One region of the Roseovarius sp. EL26 genome, then DNA from elsewhere that is predicted to be linked to it. Evidence: riboswitches for the same ligand, from Rfam matches in the RefSeq annotation. Region 1 holds a riboswitch; the other holds the start of a gene.

Region 1 (7,337 bases):
GGACAGATGCGGGGTAAACGTGTGCCCGGCAGCTATGCATCGAAACTGGATAAGGGCGCCGTGCGGATGCCGCTGTCGGCGCTGAATGTTGATATTGCTGGAGCGGATATTGAAAACTCTCCACTGGTGTTTAAAACCGGCGATGCCGACGGTATTTTAAAACCCACCGACCGCGGGCCTGTGCCATTGCCATGGCTAAACAGCGAACAAGCATTGGTGCCTATGGGGATGTATTGGGAAGATGGCCGCCGATTCGAAGGCGATCCGCGCCACGTGCTGGTAGATGTGCTTAACCGCTACAAAGCCAAAGGCTGGAGCGTTGTAGCCGCAACAGAGTTGGAATTTACACTGGTGGATGATCGCGGGGACACCTTAACACCTGCACGTAACCCCTACACCGACCGCATGCTGGAAACGCCCGAAGTTCTGTCATTGACCCAGATGGATTACTTCGATGACTTTCTTTCTGGCCTATATGACAGTTGCAAGGCGATGGGCATCCCTGCCCAAACCACAACAAGCGAAGCAGGAATTGGTCAGTTCGAAGTAACGCTAAACCATCAAGACGCCTTGCGCGCGGCTGATGATACATGGTTATTCAAAACGCTGATCAGGGGTCTTGCCCGCAAGCATGGGTTTGCAGCCACCTTTATGGCGAAACCTTTTGCCGACGATTCTGGAAACGGCATGCATATGCACTTCTCGGTGCTAGATGAAAATGGCACGAACATCTTTGACAATGGTGGTGAGGACGGCAGTGAAACGCTTCATCAGGCCATCGCAGGCTGCATTAAAGCGATGCAGGCCAGCACACTAATATTTGCCCCACACGCCAACAGCTATGAACGGCTTGTACCCGGCGCACATGCGCCCACAAGTATTTGTTGGGGTTATGAAAATCGGACTGTCGCCGTTCGTGTTCCGGGCGGCCCTTCTATTGCACGCCGGATAGAGCACCGGGTCGCTGGAGGAGACATTAACCCCTACCTGAACTTCGCCGTTGTCCTTGGCGCCGCAATTCACGGGGTTGAACACAAGTTGCACCCCCCATCGCCAGTAAGCGGAAATGCCTATGAACAAGAGCTTCCGCAGCTTGCCACTGATTGGACTAGCGCTATCGACCTGTTCGAAATCGATCCGGTAATCGCCGACATTTTCCCAGCAGATCTGATACGCAATCTCGTCATATCAAAACGTCAGGACCAGCGTTTAATGGCTGAAACCTCTCCCAAAGATCACTGGAGAACATATCTGGACGTTGTATGATCTTTACAGCTCTCGAAAATTGGGCTTGCCTTCTGGTCGCAAAGCCGCCACTTTAAAATTTGATCAAATTATGGAGTTCCCATGAAAATCGGCATCCTGATGACAGGACACGCCCTCCCCGAAGTCCAAGAAGATCGCGGGGATTATGATTCAATGTTCGCCAAGCTGTTGGACGGATACGGCTTCGACTTTGAAACTTACGACGTTGTAAACGAGTCCTACCCCAGCAGTCCCCAAGAGATGGATGGTTGGATCATCACCGGCTCTAAACACGGTGCATATGAAGACCACCCTTGGATCCCCCCGTTGGAGGAGTTCATCCGTGCGACCCATACCGCTGGTGTTCCGATGGTTGGCATCTGCTTTGGCCACCAGATCATCGCGCAGGCCCTTGGCGGTAAGGTGGTGAAATTCGAAGGCGGTTGGGCCGTTGGCGGCACTGATTACGATATCGAAGGGCAAGGCATGAACCTGAATGCTTGGCATCAGGATCAGGTTGTTGAGTTACCCAAAGATGCCAAGGTCATCGGTTCAAATGACTTTTGCGCCAATGCGGCGCTGATGTATGGAAATACGATTTATACCATTCAACCCCACCCTGAGTTCGACGCGAAGATCATGGAACATCTGATCAATCTGCGTGGGAAGGGGCTTTTGCCCGAGGACCAACTTGAGTCCGCGACGCAGAAACTCTCAGAGGTGACAAATAGCAATGTGATTGCCGACCGCATCGCGCGGGTTTTCCGGCAGGAGGCTTAAGATGAAAAACTGGAACCAAAACCTGCCACAGGCAGCGCAAGATTATCTGGACGGCAAACGTCTGGACGAGGTGGAATGCATCATTTCTGACCTGCCCGGCATTGCCCGCGGCAAGGCTGTTCCTGCCACAAAATTTATCAAGCAAGACTATTTCCACCTTCCCGATTCGATCTTTTACCAGACCATCACCGGCGACTGGGGTGAAGCGGCGGATGATGATGGTTTCATCGAAAAAGATATGATCCTGAAACCTGATTTTGAGACGGCAACTGCCGCCCCTTGGACCGGTGACTGGACACTGCAGGTGATACATGACGCCTATGACCGTGATGACAATCCGATCCCGTTTTCACCACGTAATGTGCTAAAACGTGTGGTTCAGCTTTATCATGATAAGGGATGGACACCAGTTGTGGCCCCGGAAATGGAGTTCTTCCTTGTTGCGCGCAACATTGATCCGGCGCAAGAAATCAAACCTATGATGGGCCGCTCTGGTCGTCCGGCTGCTGCACGCCAAGCCTATTCGATGACCGCCGTTGATGAATTCGGCCCGGTGATTGATGACATCTACGACTTTGCCGAGGCACAGGGTTTCGAAATTGACGGCATCACCCAAGAGGGTGGCGCAGGTCAGTTGGAAATTAATCTGCTGCACGGTGACCCGGTGAAATTGGCGGATGAAGTGTTTTATTTCAAACGCTTAATCCGTGAGGCCGCGTTGCGTCACGACTGCTTTGCCACCTTCATGGCCAAACCGATCGAAGACGAGCCCGGCAGTGCGATGCATATCCATCATTCTATTCTAGATATCGAAACCGGCGAAAACATCTTCTCGAATGCGGATGGCACAGCAACTGATGCGTTCTATCACTTCATTGCGGGTATCCAGAACCATATGCCGGCTGGTCTTGCGGTAATGGCGCCTTATGTGAACTCTTATCGTCGTTACGTGAAAGATCATGCTGCCCCAATCAATCTGGAATGGGCTGGTGACAACCGGACAACAGGTATTCGCGTGCCTCTGTCCGGCCCCAAGGCACGGCGCGTTGAAAACCGTATCGCCGGGATGGATTGCAATCCCTATCTGGGCATCGCAGTTTCATTGGCCACTGGTTATCTTGGACTGATCGAGCAAACAAAACCACGCGACGAGTTCAAAGGTGACGCATACGAGGGTGACGGTGATATCCCTCAAGTCATGGGCGATGCACTGGATATGTTTGAAGGCGCCAAGGCTCTGCATGAGGTCTTAGGTCCTGAATTTGCACGGGTTTATTCCATCGTGAAACGCGCGGAATATGAAGAGTTCCTGCAGGTCATCTCGCCGTGGGAACGTGAACACCTGTTGATGAACGTCTGATCACATGGCCCTGAACTTGCTTTTTACTAATGACCGCAAAGGTCATTACCCTGAGAGTTGGTATGCCAACAGCACCGCCCTGCCCGAGGATCGGGCGGCGCTAGCTGGCGATACCCGCGCGGATGTTTGTATTGTGGGCGGCGGATATACTGGCTTGTCTGCGGCGTTACATCTGGCCGAGAAAGGCTTGGATGTTGTTCTGCTGGAAGCGCACCGCGTGGGCTTTGGGGCCTCGGGCCGAAATGGCGGGCAGCTTGGTAGTGGGCAACGGGCCGATCAGGAAAGCATTGAAAAGTGGGTTGGCCAGGACGATGCGCTGAAGTTTTGGGATTTGGCAGAGGATTCCAAAAATCTTGTCAAGTCTCTGGTTTCTAAACATAATATCGAATGCCACCTAAGACCCGGCATCGCGCATATGTGTTTTTCGCAAAAAGAAGTCCGCGAAGAACACGATTATGCGGATCATCTGAAAGACCGTTACGGCTGCACTGATCTGGAAAAACTGGATCAATCTGCGGCGCAAGATCTGTGCCCGTCACCGGCTTATGTCGGCGGGAGCTTGGACATGAGTGCGGGGCATCTACATCCACTGGCCTATGCCATCGGACTGGCCCGCGCGGCCGAGACCGCCGGTGTTCGAATTCACGAAAAAACACTTGTTTCCAATATCATACCCGGGGTTCCGGCAAAGGTTGAAACGGAGAACGGGACGATCACAGCTGATCATATTGTTCTGGCGTGCAACGGATATCTGGGTGGGCTGGAGAAGAAAGTCGCGTCACGGGTGATGCCGATTAACAACTTTATCGCGGCGACCGAACCATTGGGTGATGACGCTACAAAAGTGCTGACACAAGATGTGGCGGTGGCCGATAGCAAGTTCGTTGTGAACTACTTCCGCCTGAGCCATGACAAACGTCTGCTGTTTGGCGGTGGCGAAACTTACAGCTACCGGTTCCCCAAGGATATTGGCGCGCTTGTTCGCAGGCCAATGACGGAAATTTTCCCTCACCTTCAGGATGTTAAGATCGATTACGCTTGGGGTGGCACATTGGCCATCACGATGAAACGAATGCCCTATCTGGCACGAATTCAGCCCAACATTCTAAGCGCCTCAGGCTATTCTGGGCATGGTGTCGGCACTGCGACCCATGCCGGGCAATTGATGGCAGAAGCGATTGCTGGCGAAGCCTCTGGCTTTGAGACGTTTTCACGTATACCAACTTCACCTTTCCCGGGTGGCTCAGCTCTGCGGCCGCCGTTGTTGGTTCTGGCGATGAGCTGGTACGCCCTGCGGGATCGATTGGGGTTCTGAGACAGAATTGCGTACAGGATGTACAGCCTGTACGCACAAAACGTACACAAACTTTGCCTGCGTCCAATTTGATCCCTGCGTGGTCGCAATTCAGATATTGCCGACTTGCAACCGTGGTACTTTGAGCATGCAAGGTGCTGCATCGCCCCCGGCTGTGCAGAGAATTGGGAAGCCGGTTAAATTCCGGCACTGCCCCCGCAACGGTAAGACAGGTAAGGGCGCGACACACCGCCACTGGGACGAGGAACCCCGGGAAGGCGTCGCAACCGGCGAAAGCCCCTCTCAAGTCCGGAAACCAGCCTTGCATAACGTCAATTCGCGGGTGGCGATGCGGGCAATTGGTATGGTGTCGGTCCTCGCCTGACGCCTTTTCACTTGGCCGTGCCGTTTCCTGCCCAAGCAAAGCCGCGGGGTGCGGCAGGAGAGCCAACATGAACCCCACTACATCCGAGCTGCTGGCCCGGCGCAAACAAGGTCACGCGCTAGAGCAAGCCTTTTACACCAGTCCTGATGTTTATCAGGCCGATCTCGAAAGCATTCATTACCGTGAATGGTTGTTTGCAATTCCTGCCTGCGAGCTGGAAAAGCCGGGCAGCTTTGTCACCCATAAGGTTGGCGCATACCGCGTGATCATCGTGCGCGGTGCCGACAATCAGATCCGGGCGTTTCACAATGCCTGCCGCCATCGCGGGTCGGTCATCTGCAAGGCCGCCAAAGGCCATGCCCCGAAACTGGTCTGTCCCTATCACCAGTGGACTTATGAACTGGACGGATCGCTTTTGTGGGCGCGCGACATGGGGCCAGAGTTTGACCCCACCAAACACGGGTTGAAAACCGTGCATTGTCGAGAGTTGGCCGGGTTGGTGTACATCTGCCTGGCGGATGAGGCCCCTGATTTCGACACCTTTGCCAATATCGCCCGCCCCTATCTGGAGCCGCATGATCTGGGCAATGCCAAGGTCGCCTTTGAAAGCACCATCATCGAGAACGGCAATTGGAAGCTGGTCTGGGAAAATAATCGCGAATGTTACCACTGTGGCGGCAATCACCCGTCGCTGTGCAGGACCTTCCCCGATGATCCATCAATCACCGGGATTGAGGGTGGTGAGACACCGCCAAAAATGCAGGCGCACTTTGATCGTTGCGAGGCGGCAGGCCTGACGTCGCAATTCTATCTGCATGGCGATGGACAATACCGTCTGGCGCGGGTGCCTCTGAATGAGGGTGCGGAAAGCTACACGCTGGATGGCAAAGTGGCCGTTCGGCGCTGGTTGGGGCGTGCGCCTTTTGCCGATGCAGGCAGCTTGCTGAAATTTCACTATCCCACAACTTGGAACCACTTCCTGTCGGATCATTCGATTGTGTTCCGTGTCACCCCTGTCAGCCCGACGGAAACCGAAGTGACCACCAAGTGGCTGGTGCACAAAGATGCGGTCGAGGGTGTGGATTATGACCTCAACCGCTTGACCGAGGTCTGGCTGGCAACCAATGACGAAGACCGTCGTGTGGTCGAAGACAACCAGTTGGGCATCAACAGCCCGGCCTATGTGCCCGGCCCCTATTCACCCAAGCAAGAAAGCGGCGTGATCCAGTTTGTGAGCTGGTATTGCGAGACCTTGGCCGAACGGTTGGCCCCTGAAACCATGGCAGCGGAGTAAGTCATGAATGATCTGAGCCCTTCTATCGCGCCTGCGATCTGGCAAGATTCCGAGATGCTGGAATGCGTCTCGGTCGTGCCGGAAATGCCCAATACGGCCAGCTTTTCATTCCGCGTCCCGTCTGGGGCGCTGTTCGCCTATCAGCCGGGGCAGTTTCTGACGCTGGAAATCCCAGCGCCAAGTCAGCCGGGCGGTGTGGTGCATCGCACCTATACGATCTCTTCGTCGCCATCTCGGCCCCGGTCGATCACTATCACTGCCAAAGCACAGCTCGATAGCATCGGGACGCGCTGGATGTTGGACAATCTGAAGCCGGGCATGCGAATCAAGGCGCTTGGGCCCGCCGGTCTGTTTACCAATGACGGCAGTGCCGCGCGCAAGTTCCTGTTTATTTCGGCCGGGTCGGGCATCACGCCAATGATGTCGATGACCACCTGCATGTGGGATGAAGGGCAGGATCTGGATGTGGTGTTCATCAACTGTGCGCGCCGTCCGTCCGAGATTATTTTTCGCCAACGGTTGGAGCAGATGGCGAGCCGGACCTCGGGTCTGGATCTGAAGTTCGTGGTCGAAGAGCCCGATCCCTATCGGCCGTGGAGTGGGTATCAGGGCCAGTTCAATCAGCTGATGCTGGGCCTGATGGCCCCGGATTATCTGGAGCGTGAGGTCTATTGCTGTGGACCTGAGCCGTTCATGCAGGCGGTGCGCGATGCGTTGGCCGGACTTGGCTTTGACATGGAGCGTTACAATCAGGAGAGCTTTGGCGCGCCGATTGAGACCGAGGCAGATCAACCGGAACTGGATGATGTGATCCCGGATGATGATAGCAAGGCCGAGATTGTGTTCTCAACCTCAGGTGTGACGGCGAAAGTGGCGGAAACCGATACAATTCTGGGGGCAGCGCGGGCTTCGGGATTGAACATTCCGTCAGGCTGTACCTTTGGCGTTTGCGGCACCTGCAAGGTCAAGAAAACCGCGG
Region 2 (7,337 bases), on a different contig from region 1:
GCTATGGGCTTCTCACCGCCATCCAGCATCGCCTGTGCGTAGTTCAGGAAATTGGTGGCATTTTCTGGCCCGCCCTCAACCATATAGGCCCAAAGCGCATCGTAATGCTCTGAAGATACCGTCGAGAGTTCGCGCAGTTCCGGGTCGGGTTTGTCGTCGCCGGGAAGCAGTGCCAGCGGCACGCCGGCCTCATAGCAACGCGCGGCATATTGCTCTGCACCGTATTTCCAGTAACCGACGCCACCCAACACACGGGCGATGACCAGTTTCGACTTGGTGACACAATTGTCCAAGTGCAAATCGACCGACATTGGGTGGACCAAATGCATCATGTTGGCCAGACGCAGGGTGGGGGCCGCGTCCATCTCAGTGCGCGCCGCACTCAATGCGGCCAGTTCTGTATCGGCGGCCGAGACAAATATCACATCTGCCGGGGTTTGCCCCAGATCAACAGGTTCTTTGCCATCATCGATGGATCCGGGGGTGGCAGCAAGCAGATGCATCAGGGGCAGCCCTTTGAATAATTTGTCGTAGCAAGACGGTGAAGCACTAGGCGCTTGCGTCGTCCAGTTGTTTTTCCATGAAAACGCTGGATGTGTTGGGCTGGTAATCGCCAAATGCACCGCAACGGGTGAACCCGTGGCGTTCATACAGACGAATGGCCGCGGCCAGTTCTTCGCCGGTTTCCAACTTCAACGCATTCAGACCCAAGGCACGGGCCTGATCTTCCAGCTGGCGCAGCAATGCCGCAGCCACGCCTTTGCCGCGTGCGGCATGCGAGGTGAACATTGATTTCACCTCTGCATACCCCTCACGTGCGGCAATTGCTCCGGTACCCAAAATTTCACCTCCCTCACGGGCGGTGAAAAAATGGATATCCGGTGTACAGAGGTCTTCGATATCCAGCGCAAAATTTTCCTCGGGCGAAAACAGCTCTGCCATCAGCGCGTGGCTGGATTCCAACAGCTGTTTCGCACCCGCTTCGCGTGGATCTGAGACCTCGATTACCAACATCAGGCGGCCAGCGCTTTTTCGATCGCGGCGCGGTCCAGGCCGGACTGACCAATGACGACCAGACGGGTTTCACGCGCATCTGCGCCAAATGGGCGGTCAAAATAGGTGTCCACACGTGGGCCAACCGCCTGCAGCGTCAGACGCATGGGTTTGCCTTCGACAGCAGCAAAACCTTTGAGACGCAAAATGTTGTTCTGGCGGATCACATCAGCAACCTGTTCCGCGAAAGCTCCGGCATCGGTGATTTCACCACGGGTGACAACAAAGCTCTCAAACGCATCGTGATCGTGGTCATGATGGTGGTGGTGATCGTGATCATCGTCATGGTCGTCGTCGTCGTGATGGTCATCATCATGATCGTGGTGGTGATGGTGCACCTCGTGACGCGCATCCATGTCGTCCTCGGCCCCGATGCCTTGACCCAAGAGAACATCAACTGGCAGGGCGCCCATGGTGGCTTTGACGACTTGCACGCCGTCACGGCTTTCACCGCGCAGTTTGTCGGCAAGTGCAGAGGCTTCATCCTGACCCAGGAGGTCAGATTTATTGACAACGATCATGTCAGCGCAGGCGATCTGATCTTCGAACAGTTCTGAAAGTGGCGTTTCGTGATCAAGATTTTCGTCTTGCTGACGCTGTGCGTCAACTGCGGCGACGTCGTGGGCAAATCGGCCTTCGGATACGGCCTTGCCGTCGACTACGGTGACAACACCGTCAACGGTCACGCGGGTGGAAATCTCGGGCCAGTTGAAGGCACGCACCAGCGGTTGGGGCAGGGCCAGACCAGAGGTTTCGATCACGATGTGATCGGGCGCATCGTCCCGGTCCAACAACATCTGTATGGTGGGCACAAAATCTTCGGCCACGGTGCAGCAGATGCAGCCATTTGACAACTCGACCACGTCCTCTTCGGCGCAGCCTTCGATGCCGCAGCCTTTTAGGATGCCGCCGTCAACACCGAGATCACCAAATTCATTGATGATCAAGGCGATGCGTTTGCCATTTGCATTTTCCAGCATATGGCGGATCAGGGTGGTTTTCCCGGCTCCAAGGAAACCGGTAACAACAGTGGCAGGAATTTTGGCAGGCATCAGGTTCTCTCCTTCAAACGCTTGCAAGAGGTGCGCCACTGGCCTAGGCCCTTCGCAAGCGAAGGAGAGGCAGTGATGCACCGGATTGTGGTCTGTTCAACATGTGAGGGGCTGGGTGGCAAGAGGTTTGCCGTAAATTTACGCGCAGCATTTGCTGAAAAAGCCATGCTATTCGAGGTCCAGGACCATGATTGCATGTCCAATTGCGGGCGCGCGTTAAGCGTGGCGTTCTCGGCGCCTGGCAAGGCGACGTATCTCTTCGGCGACATCGATCCAGCAAAGGATCTGGCTGACACACTGGCTTTTGCAGGCATGTATGCCGCAAGCACCGATGGCTGGATCGAGGATGCGCGCGGGGCAGGACGGTTGCGCCACTGTCTGGTTGGGCGTGTTCCAGCATAGCGCAACGTAATGGACGACGGGAGCGCCCCCGTCCTGCAAGCGGCAGTCAACAGAATATCAGCCGCCGGCATGCTCACTCGATAACCACGGTGGCTTTGGCTTCAACGGGTTCGCCATCAATGGCAAACTGGCTGTGGTCATTGGCATTCAGGGTCACGCGGATTTCGTGCTCGCCTGCGCTCAGGCCGCTGATGTGAAACCAAGGGCCATAGCTGCGCGCCAATTTGACACCATCCACATAGATATGGGCATGACCTGCGCCGGGGGTGTTTTCACCGTTCACGTTCTCTGGCGAGAAGGCGAAATTTTCAAGGCTGATCTCCAGATTACGACTGCTGGCCCCATCTGGATGCAGGGTCAAATCGAGACCGGGGAGGGGTGCCTTGGCCTCCGTCAATTTGCTGTGCATTGCGGCATGATCCATCGCTGAATGATCCATACCGTCGTGGGCTTGACCTTCGGCGTGTTGCGCCGGGTCACCATGATCGTGACCTTCGAATTCAGCACCGCTGCTCGCAGCCAGAATGAAGCCAAAGCCCGTGCCAAAGAACAGCCCGATGATCAAAAGGAAGAAAGGTTTTTGCATATCGTTTCCAAGCAAGTGCCCCGGCGATGCCGCCGGGGCGTTGTTGTGTTTAGGCGCTTAAGCGTCAGCCGCTTCCTTTTGCCAGAAATATCCGGCGAATGTCCCCAGCAAGGCCCAGGCAGCAAATCCAACACCCAATGCACGGCTGGCAAAGAGTGCTGCGATTTCCGGTGGAACCGGCCCGGCAAACTCATCCGGATGCGGCGCGCCCACAAGATGCGGTGCAGCGATCAACAAGCCAGCGATCACGTACATGATCACCCCTTTGCCAAAGGCAAACAGGCCAAGACCAAGTGCGGTGACTGCAACGGTAGCCCACCACCAGACCTGACGCTCGGCCACATCAGCGGCGGCAACACCAGGCACCTCAGGCGGCAGAGAAAATGCAGGCGCGAAATGCATCGCAATGAAACCCGCAATGCCCCAGATCAAGCCAGTGCGTGCGTTGACTGTGAATCCACGCTCAGACGCCATGCTCATCATCGCGACCAGCACAAAGGCATAGCCGGTATAGATCAGCGCGGTGAACAACACGCTCAGTCCGTCGCGCATCAGATCGATGCCGCCAAGATCCTGATGGGCGCTAACCGCTGCGGCACCAAAGTGCACAAGATCACCACCTTCGTACAGCTCCGCATGCAAAAGCACGGGTTGCACAAAAACCAACTGTAACAGGGCCGCAAGCAGCCCTGTACAGAATCCAGCGAACAACGCGCTGGTCAGAATTTTTTGGAACATGGCTTAGTGGCAGGGAAAGCCGGTTGCGTGACGCACGTCATGTGCGGCGTCGTGCAGCGCGCTAGCCTGAACGTGGCCAGCCATTGTCACAATGCCAAAGCCCAGAATGATCGCAGCTACGGCAGGGAATACGGTGGATTTTGCGGCTGAATGTACCAGTGCAGTCATTTTATTTCTCCTTCTTCACCTCTCACCCGAGGTGTGGATTACAGTCACGCAAAGGCTGGTCTCCTGGCTCGCGGGTCGATGCCTTACTGTCGCCTTCCCAGGTTATTCACCCAGTGGTCTTCGACAGGGGCTCACCGCTTACAGTCGCGGGGGCGGCTGACGATTGAGTGCCCTACATGGGTCCACCATCACGTCATTCCCAATTCATCCCCTGAATGCTTTGCATCCATATGGGGACCCTTGCTTTATTCGGTATGAAGATTGCCAAGGCATTCGTCAAGAATGATTTGCAAAGCACACCCCTCATTCAAGGCAAGAAAATGAGCCAACGAATGGAAACCGACATCGCTTTATTGCTGGGCGACATAGGGGTGGAAGATGATGGATTTCTTCCGGCATTCGAATCGCGGCGACAATGCTGCCACGCTCTGATTGAAACTGAAATTTTCGACTCGAATGGGCGAAAAGTCGCAATATTTTGTGGATAACTCCGCGACTTACCCCATATGGTGGGGTTATGCGTTGACAGCGTGTGATTCCCACCGTCACAATATTCGGGAATTGGAATCATTTCGTGCCGTAGAAACCGCAAGGGGACGCATTGCATTTTTCAAAGCTCAGACTGACCGGCTTCAAAAGCTTCGTTGACCCGACGGATCTGATCATCACGGATGGTTTGACCGGGGTTGTCGGGCCAAACGGTTGCGGCAAGTCGAACCTGCTTGAAGCATTGCGTTGGGTGATGGGCGAGAACCGCCCCAGCATCATGCGTGGCGGCGGTATGGAAGATGTGATTTTTGCCGGTGCGGCCAGTCGACCAGCGCGCAACTTTGCCGAAGTGGTTTGTCATATGGACAACTCTGATCGGCTGGCACCGGCAGGATTCAATGATGCGGATCACTTGGAAGTGGTGCGTCGGATCACCCGTGATGTTGGATCGGCCTACAAGGTTAACGGTAAGGATGCCCGCGCCCGCGATGTGCAGATGCTGTTTGCCGATGCCTCAACCGGATCACACTCGCAGGCGCTGGTCAGTCAGGGCAAGATTACAGACCTGATCAATGCCAAACCCAAAGCACGCCGCAAGATTTTGGAAGAGGCGGCCGGGATTTCCGGCCTTTATCAGCGCCGTCACGAGGCAGAACTTAAGCTCAAAGGCGCGGAAACCAATTTGGCTCGTGTTGATGATGTGATTGAGCAGCTGGCCACCCAGCTGGCACAATTGGCCCGTCAGGCGCGCCAAGCACAGCGATATCGCGCCATTGGTGAGGACCTGCGCCGCTCTGAAGGCCTGTTGCTTTACCGTCGCTGGAAAGAGGCTGATCTGGCCCGTGCACTGGCAGACGACGAACTGCGCGAACGTGTCACCGCCGCCGCACGTGCGGAAACGGCTGCACGCGAAGCAGGCAAGTTGCGGATACACACCGAAGATGCCTTGCCAGCCCTACGCGAGGAAGAAGCGATTGCGGCGGCTGTTTTGCAGCGTTTGCAAGTCCAGCGCGACACGCTCAATGAGCAAGAACAAAATGCCCGCACCCGGATTGGAACCCTGTCCTCGCGGATTGAACAGCTGACCCGTGATATTGAGCGCGAGGCCAGCCTGAACCGCGATGCAGGCGAAACCATTGAACGTCTGGAATGGGAAGCGCGCGAACTGATCAAGGCGAGCGAGGGGCAAGAGGAACGTCTGGAGATCGCCTCGGAAGAGGCTCATGAAGCCGCCGCCGTTTTGCAACAACGCGAAACTGATCTGGGACAGCTAACCGAAGATGTCGCCCGTCTGGCCGCGCGCCACCATTCAGCGCAACGCCTGTTGGATGACAGCCGTAAGATGCTAACCAAAAGCGAATCTGAGGCGACCCGTGCCCGCGAGGCAGCACAAGGCGCTAAAGACGCAGAGTTGCGTGCCGCACAAGAGTTTGAGACCGCCCATGAGGCCGAGGCCGAGGCGCAGCATATTGCCGAAGAGGCCGAACTGGCTTTGAATGCCGCCGAAGAGGCGCGTTCTGAGACGCAAGACCGCGAAGTCACAGCACGGGCGGAGCGTTCCGAGGCTGAAGGGGAGCTGAACGCGCTCAGCGCGGAAGTCACCGCATTGGCCAAACTGCTGGAACGCGACACGGCCGAGGGCGGGCAGATCCTTGATCTTCTTCAGGTGACGTCTGGTTATGAAAAAGCGTTAGGGGCGGCATTGGCCGATGACTTACGTGCGCCAGAGGTGACAGATGATGGTCCTTCTGGCTGGGCCCGCCTGCCGGGATATTCCAGCGCGCAAACCTTACCCGAAGGTGTCAATGCGCTTTCCAATTATGTGAATGTGCCCGAAGTTCTGGTGCGCCGTATTGGCCAAATCGGGTTGGTGCGGTCGGATGATGGCCCACGACTGCAGGCCGAACTGAAGCCCGGGCAGCGATTGGTCAGTCGGGAAGGCGACCTGTGGCGTTGGGATGGATACCGCGCATGGGCAGAAGATGCACCAAGTGCAGCAGCCCTGCGTCTGGAGCAACTCAACCGTCTGGAAGAACTCAAGCAGGAACTGTCTCATGCGACGGCCCGTGCCGAGGGGGCACAACAGGCGCACGAAGCCCTGTCCTTGATGTTGGCACGTCAAGCCGAGGAAGACCGTGCTGCGCGCGAGGCCCGCCGGGCGGCGGACGCACAAGTGACGCAAGCCAGCCGAGCCTTGTCGCGGGCCGAGGCAGACCGGAACCTTGCAGCCTCCAAACATGAATCACTGGGCCTTGCCGTCACCCGCCACGAAGAAGAGGCGATGGAGACGCGAAAGCAGCTGGCCGAGGCTGAGAAAGGTCAGACCGATCTGGGCGATCTGGACGAGGCGCGCACGCAGGTTGATGACGTGAAAATGACGGTCGAGGCTGCGCGGATTACCATGATGTCACGCCGCTCTGCCCATGATGAATTGCGCCGCGAGGGCGAAAGTCGCACCAAACGCAGCCAAGAAGTGGCCAAGGAAATCAGCGGTTGGCGGCACCGCTTGGAAACAGCTGAAAAGCGCAGCGCTGAGCTGGCTGAACGCAAGTATACCACAGAAGAAGAACTGGCTGAGGCCTCTGCTGCGCCAGAAGAGATTGCTGCCAAACGCGAAGAGCTGGGCGAGCAGATCGACAAATCCAGCGCCCGTCGTGCCGAGGCGGCAGATGCGCTCTCGGTTGCCGAAGGGGCCGCACGTGAAGCCGTTGCCGGTGAACGCGAGGCAGAGCGCAATGCATCCGAAGCGCGCGAGGCGCGTGCCAGATCCGAGGCACGGATGGAAGCCGCACGTGAAACCGTTGCTGTGACGGCGGAGCGGATCACCGAAGAGGTGGAACTTGCACCCG

Evidence for each region. Region 1 has a riboswitch for cobalamin ahead of D9A02_RS15605 (aromatic ring-hydroxylating dioxygenase subunit alpha). Riboswitches for the same ligand answer to the same signal wherever they lie in the genome.
Region 2: it holds a riboswitch for cobalamin, as region 1 does, so the genes downstream of both, D9A02_RS00190 (CbtB domain-containing protein) here and D9A02_RS15605 (aromatic ring-hydroxylating dioxygenase subunit alpha) in region 1, are expected to answer to the same signal.

What each region holds. Positions count from the first base shown of each region.
Region 1 is NZ_OUMZ01000007.1:1,574,533-1,581,869, forward strand. Features, by position in the region: gene D9A02_RS15585 (glutamine synthetase family protein) at 1-1,266, shown strand, start outside; gene D9A02_RS15590 (type 1 glutamine amidotransferase) at 1,348-2,025, shown strand; gene D9A02_RS15595 (glutamine synthetase family protein) at 2,027-3,385, shown strand; gene D9A02_RS15600 (FAD-binding oxidoreductase) at 3,390-4,700, shown strand; cobalamin riboswitch at 4,816-5,019, shown strand; gene D9A02_RS15605 (aromatic ring-hydroxylating dioxygenase subunit alpha) at 5,132-6,358, shown strand; gene D9A02_RS15610 (hybrid-cluster NAD(P)-dependent oxidoreductase) at 6,362-7,337, shown strand, end outside.
Region 2 is NZ_OUMZ01000001.1:26,576-33,912, forward strand. Features, by position in the region: gene cobN (cobaltochelatase subunit CobN) at 1-503, opposite strand, end outside; gene D9A02_RS00165 (GNAT family N-acetyltransferase) at 550-1,014, opposite strand; gene cobW (cobalamin biosynthesis protein CobW) at 1,014-2,105, opposite strand; gene D9A02_RS00175 (DUF1636 domain-containing protein) at 2,181-2,507, shown strand; gene D9A02_RS00180 (hypothetical protein) at 2,581-3,093, opposite strand; gene D9A02_RS00185 (CbtA family protein) at 3,151-3,831, opposite strand; gene D9A02_RS00190 (CbtB domain-containing protein) at 3,835-3,999, opposite strand; cobalamin riboswitch at 4,035-4,256, opposite strand; gene D9A02_RS19095 (hypothetical protein) at 4,254-4,487, shown strand; gene smc (chromosome segregation protein SMC) at 4,601-7,337, shown strand, end outside.